Linked DNA regions of Urbifossiella limnaea. The protein of the gene in region 1 interacts with the protein of each later gene in a pairwise test. Links are inferred from orthologs where the notes say so. Each region holds a gene or a part of one and is shown on either strand. Other genes may lie near its edges.

Region 1 (3,103 bases):
ATGGCCGACGGCTCCGAGGCGGTGCGGCGGGCGCTGGTGGCGGCGCACGCCGAGCTGGAGCCCGACCAACTCCAGCAGGCGTTCGAGGCCGGCCGGCCGTACCTCACGCCGGCCGAGCTGTACGACAGCTTCGCCCCCTACATCGCGGCCACGGCCGGCCGGGGGAAGAAGCGGGGGAAGGACCCCGAGTGGGAACGGCGGGAGGCGGTCCTGGACGCGATCGACAGCGACTTCTACCCGTACCAGTGGCTCAACCCCGACGACGATGACGACGACGATTCGGAGCTGGACGAGCCGGAGCGCGAGCGGCCGGAGCCGCAGCCGTACGACCCGCGGTGGCTCGACCTGGCGGTGGCGGCGAAGCACACCGGGGCGATTCAGGCCCTCGCCCGGCCGGGTCACGCGGGGGCGCTGGCGTTCGCCAAGAGCGAGTTCGACGCGGCCCTGAAGAAGGCCAAGCACCCGTCCGACGTGCAGAACGAGATGACCACCCTGCTCCGGGTCGCGCACCCGGACGCGGCCGACGCCTTCTTCGCGGGGCTGGCGCGGCGGCCGAAGAAGGTGCACTTCTACCAGTTCTACTGGTACGCGAACATGATCCCGCGGCTGCCGCTGTCGGCGGTGCCGCGGCTGGAGGAGGCGCTGGCCGGCTTCCCGAAGGACGTCGCCGAGCACGTCGGCGAGGACTGGCAGAAGGCGATCGACAAGCTGAAGGCGAAGGGCGCGGCGCCCTGATTCCCTCCGCTTGCGGCGTAGCGGCGTCAACGCCGCTACGCCGCAAGCGGCAAACCCAATACACCTCACCCCCGAGCCCCGGTCATGGCCAAGAAGAAACCCGACGACGCCCCCGCCGCCGCGAACGGCACCGCGTCCACCGTCCTCCGCGCCCCCGCCGAAGAGATGTTCGCCGCCGAGCTGGAACAGCTCATCAAGACCGACACGCACCCGAAGCCGCCCGGCTGGCGGATGTCGCCGCGGGCCGTCGCCACGTACATCTGCGGCGGCAAGGCCGGCACCCTCGCCGTCACGCCCAAATACATCGGCCACCGCCGCCTCGTCGAGATCGCCATCTCGACGCTCGTCACCGACCGCGCGCTGCTGCTGATCGGTGAGCCCGGCACGGCGAAGTCGTGGCTCAGCGAACACCTCGCGGCGGCGATCAACGGCGACAGCACGAAGGTGGTGCAGGGCACCGCCGGCACCACGGAGGAGCAGATCCGCTACACGTGGAACTACGCCATGCTGATCGCCCGCGGGCCGAGCCCGGAGGCGCTCATCAAGTCGCCGGTGTTCCGCGCCATGGAATCCGGCACCCTCGCCCGCTTCGAGGAAATCACCCGCTGCGCCGCCGAGGTGCAGGACGCGCTCATCTCGCTCCTGTCCGAGAAGCGGCTCGCGGTGCCGGAACTGGCGACCGAGATTCCCGCGGCGAAGGGCTTCTCCATCATCGCCACCGCGAACACCCGCGACCGCGGCGTCAACGACATGTCCGCGGCGCTGAAGCGGCGCTTCAACACCGTCGTGCTGCCGAGCCCGGCGACGCTCGAAACGGAGGTGGATATCGTCCGCAAGCGCGTCGCCGAGCTGGGGGCGCACCTGGAGCTGAAGGCGGCGCCGCCGTCGGAGGACGCCGCGACGCAGGTCGTTACCATCTTCCGCGAACTGCGCGGCGGCCAGACGCTCGACGGCAAGGCCAAGATCAAGACGCCGACCGGCGTGCTCTCGACCGCCGAGGCGATCTCGGTGCTGACGAACGGCATGGCGCTGGCCGGTCACTTCGGCACGGGCGAGGTCAGCCCGATCGACCTGGCGGCGGGGTTACAGGGCGCCGTCGTGAAGGACGAGGAGAAGGACAAGGTGGTGTGGGGCGAGTACCTGGCGAACGTGCTGAAGAAGCGCGGCGCCGACTGGCGGCCGCTGTTCACCGCGTGCGCGGAGGCGAACTCGTGACCGCCCCCGGTACGGTCCACGTCTTCGGCGTGCGCCACCTGTCGCCCGGCGGCGCGTGGCACCTCCGCGCCCTGCTCGACCGCGTGAAGCCGAAGGTGATCTGCGTCGAGGGGTTGGCCGACGCCGGGCCGATGGTGCACCACCTGCAAAAGAAGGGGACGAAGCCGCCGGTCGCCATCCTGGCGTACACGGACAGCATGCCGGTGCGCACGCTCGTGTACCCGCTCGCGGCGTACAGCCCGGAGTTCCAGGCCGTCGTGTGGGCGAAGGAGCACGGCGCCCGCGTCGAGTTCATCGACCTGCCGTCGGACGTGTTCCTCGGGTTGCAGGACGTGGAGATCGAGCGGCTGACGCGCGGCGCCGCCAAGGACGCGGACGACGGCGAGGCCGAGAAGGACGCCGCGTGGCGGCCCGAGCGCGGGGAGTCGATCTACGAGCGCATCGCCGACCGCGAGGGCGAGCCGGACTACGACAGCTACTGGGAGCGCCGCTTCGAGCACAACCTGAACGACGCTTCGTACCAGCGCGCGGCGTTCGAGCTCGGGCGCGAGTTGCGCGCCGAGGCCGACGAGCCCGTGTGGCGCGCCGAGAACCTCGTCCGCGAGGCGTACATGCGCCGCCGCATCCGCGAGGTGCTCGACGACGGCGTGAAGCCCGAACAGGTCGTCGCGGTCGTCGGCGCCTTCCACGCGCCGGTGCTCGGCCCCGAGCTGCCGGCGATGACCGACGCCGAACTCGCGTCGCTGCGGCGCCGGCCCGGCAAGCTGACGCTGATGCCGTACTCGTACTTCAAGCTGTCGAGCCAGTCGGGGTACGGGGCGGGGAACCGGGCGCCGGCGTACTTCCACCTGTGCTGGGAGATGATCCAGGCCGGCGGCCTCGCCGAGCTGCCGCACCGCTACCTGAGCGAGGTCGTCCGCCACCAGCGCGCCGCCGGCACGCACCGCAGCACCGCCGAGGTCATCGAGGGCGTCCGCCTGGCGTGCACGCTCGCGGCGCTGCACGACGGCACCGCCCCCACCCTCGCCGACCTGCACGACGCGGCCGTGACGCTGATGGGCCACGGCGACGTGAGCACGATCGCCGAGGCGCTGGCGAGCGTGGACGTGGGCACCGCCATCGGCGCGCTGCCGCAGGGCGTGGCGCGCACGTC
Region 2 (3,095 bases), 1.0 Mb from region 1 along the record:
CGGTGTTGATCAGGAACGCCGTCGGCTTCATCAGCCCGAGCGTCCGCGCGTTCACGCACTGCCTCGACTCCGGCAGCATCGGCATGTGCAGGCTCACCCAGTCGGCCCGGCGGAACACGTCGTCCATCGGCAGCAGTTCGATGCCGTTGGCGGCGCAGTACGCGGAGTCGGCGTAGGGGTCGTGCCCGATGACCGTCATGCCGAAGTTGCGGCCGACGCGGGCCACCGCCTTGCCGATGCGACCCAGGCCGAGCACGCCGAGGACGGTGCCGCGGATCGGCCGGTTCGTCTGCCGCGGCCAGCCGCCGGCGGCGATGCCGTTGTGCTGGCGGATCAGGTGCCGGGCCAGCGCCAGGATCAGCGTGAACGTGTGCTCGGCCACCGACTCCTGGTTCGTGCCGGGGGCGAACGTCACGGCCACGCCGTGCTCCGTCGCGGCCGCCAGGTCGACCGCGTCGTACCCGACGCCGGCGCGGGCGATCACCTTCAACCCCTTCGCCGCCGCGGCCGCGATCACGGCGCGGGTGTACGGCTCGGACCCGGCCAGCGTCGCGACGCACCCGGGGAGCACCTCCAGCAGCTCGGCCTCGGACAGTTGGTGCGGCTTGCCCGGGAACACCAGCTCGGCGCCGGCGGCGGTGATCGCCGGGCCGTAGACGTGCTCAATGTCCTGGAGCGGGGCGGGGGCGATGAGGACGCGGGGCTTCATGGGCAGGTTTCTGGGAAAGGCGTGGGCGGCGGAGCGGGCCGGGTGTACACCAGTTGTTCACCCCTGTCCGGGCGCGACGCCGGTAGAATACGGACGTGGGGCGAGACGAACCCGGTCCTAGCGGCCGGTGTCCGATCGCCAACCCCACACCGGGCCGGGCGGGGCGAGAACCCGTGCCGGCCCGGTCCGGTTGTAGCGGACGGGCGGCGTATTCCGCCCCCAACCTGAAGCGCCCGACTTCCCGACGCAGGAAACGCGACGTGCTTCTTGATTATTGACTGAACCGGGGCGACGATTGAGTAGCGGGCGCGGACCTGGCCGTGCCCCCACCCGTCGGCCTGGTTTGTCCCCCCGGAGGCGACCCACGAGCAACAGGCACCTTACACCTGTTCCCCCGCGGCACCCGCTTCCGGAGGCACCCCTGCCATAAGGAGCCTCCTTGAACGCCGCCGCCGCCACGCTGACCGCGGACCCCGCGGTGTCTACCCCCGTCGCCCTCCCCCCCGCCCTGTCGCGGGCCTGTTTGGCCGCCCGCACCGCCGCCGACAACAAGGGCCAGGACGTACTCGTCCTGGACATGCGCGGCCTCACCCCGCTGTTCGACTTCTTCGTGATCGCCACCGGCACGAGCCGCCGGCAGATTCACACGGTGGCCGAGGAGATCGACGAGGTTCTCCGGGGCGTGGGCGACACGCGGCAGGGGATCGAGGGGTACGACGCGAGCAAGTGGGTGGTGCAGGACTACGGCGACGTGGTGGTTCACGTCTTCGACCCCGACACGCGCGACTACTACAAGCTGGAAGAGCTGTGGGCCGACGCGCCGAAGGTGGACTGGGCGGACGAGGAATAGGCCCGGCGAGCCGGGGGCCGGAGCCCCCGGCTTCCCTCGCGCCGCCGTGGGGTTCGGGTTCGTGAACCAGGGGTCTGACCGAGCACCATGAGCGACACCGAGAAGCCCACCAAGCCGACGCCGGCCGAGCGGCAGACGCTGACGTACCTCCGCCGCCTGTTCGACGCCTTCGGCCTGGAGGCGAAGAGCAAGCTCGGCCAGAACTTCCTCATCGACCTGAACCTCCTCGACCTCATCGTCCGGGCCGCCGAACTCGACCGCACCGACGCGGTGCTCGAGGTCGGCACCGGGACCGGCTCCCTCACCGCCCGCCTCGCCGACCACGCCGGCGTCGTCACCACCGTCGAGGTGGACCGGTCGCTGCAGCCGGTCGCCAAGCAGATCGTCGGCGCCCGCAAGAACGTCCACTTCGTGCTCGGCGACGCGCTGGCCGGCAAGAACGTGCTGAACCCCGACATGCTCGCCGCGTGGGACGCGTCCGCGGCGGCGTTCGGCTGCGCCCGCCGGAAGTTGGTGGCGAACCTGCCGTACGTCATCGCCACGCCGCTGGTCAGCAACCTGCTCATCGCGGGGCTGCCGATCGAGCGGATGGTGGTGATGGTGCAGTGGGAGATTGCCGAGCGGATGCGCGCGGTGGCCGGCACCAAGGACTACAACGCCCTGTCGGTGCTGGTGCAGGCGGTGGCCGACGTGGAGGTGGTGCGGAAGGTGCTGCCGGGCAACTTCCACCCGCGGCCGAAGGTGGACTCGGCGATCGTGAAGATCGTGCCGAGCGCCGAGAAGCGGGCGAAGGTCGGCGACGTGGCCCGGTTCCGGGTGTTCCTCCGCGACCTGTACGTCCACCGGCGGAAGAACCTGCGGCAGGCGCTGACCGGCTGGCCGAGCGGCCGCAAGGACAAGGACGAGGTGGACGCGAAGCTCAAGGAGCTTGGCATCGACGGCACCATCCGCTCGGAGGCGCTCGACGTGGAGCAGCACCTGCGGCTGTGCGCCGCGTTCATGCCCGCGCCGCCCGCAGCGTGAGGTGGACGATTTCCGCCGGCGCACGGACCCGCAGCGGGAACCAGTTCCCCACACCGTTCGACACCACCAGCGCGGTGTCGCCGGGCTTTCGGTACAGGCCCGACCAGTAGCGGAACATCAGCGGCCCGAACCCCACCGACTCGCCCGCCATCAGCTGCCCGCCGTGCGTGTGGCCGGACACGGTCAGGGGCAGTCCCGCCTCGGCGGCCGCGTCGAACGCGTGCGGGTGGTGCGCCAGCAGGATCGGGAACGCCCCCGCGGCCACCGTACCGGCCAACTCACGCACCACCTCCGCCGACCGCCGCTCGTCCCGGTTCCACGGCAGCCCGAGCAGTTGCACCGGCACGCCGCGGACCGTAACCGTCCGCGACTCGCCGACCAGCAGCGGCACCCGGGCGCGGGTGCGGCGGACGAATTCGACGCCGTCCTCAATCAAGTCGTGGTTGCCGACGCACAGGTACGCCCCGTGCCGCGACTGCATGTTGCTCACGGCGTCGAGCGCGGCCCCCAGGT

What was found.
Region 2: the proteins of ETAA1_RS01910 (region 1) and rsfS interact in binary tests that used the Escherichia coli proteins (3 or more experiments, as listed by UniProt). The link is inferred for Urbifossiella limnaea from one-to-one orthologs.

Annotation. Positions count from the first base shown.
Region 1 is NZ_CP036273.1:434,504-437,606, forward strand. Bases 97-2,884 are described here. They hold ETAA1_RS01910 (ATP-binding protein), read left to right. Parts: upstream 97-819; coding sequence 820-1,950; downstream 1,951-2,884. Other genes in these bases: ETAA1_RS01905 (HEAT repeat domain-containing protein), read left to right, coding at 97-735; ETAA1_RS01915 (DUF5682 family protein), read left to right, coding at 1,947-2,884. In the rest of the region: more of ETAA1_RS01905, read left to right, coding at 1-96; more of ETAA1_RS01915, read left to right, coding at 2,885-3,103.
Region 2 is NZ_CP036273.1:1,442,997-1,446,091, reverse strand. The notes cover bases 74-2,853. They hold rsfS (ribosome silencing factor), read left to right. Parts: upstream 74-1,148; coding sequence 1,149-1,559; downstream 1,560-2,853. Other genes in these bases: ETAA1_RS05790 (metallophosphoesterase), read right to left, coding at 2,557-2,853; rsmA (16S rRNA (adenine(1518)-N(6)/adenine(1519)-N(6))-dimethyltransferase RsmA), read left to right, coding at 1,647-2,582; ETAA1_RS05805 (phosphoglycerate dehydrogenase), read right to left, coding at 74-709. Outside these bases: more of ETAA1_RS05805, read right to left, coding at 1-73; more of ETAA1_RS05790, read right to left, coding at 2,854-3,095. UniProt on the Escherichia coli protein: Functions as a ribosomal silencing factor. Interacts with ribosomal protein uL14 (rplN), blocking formation of intersubunit bridge B8.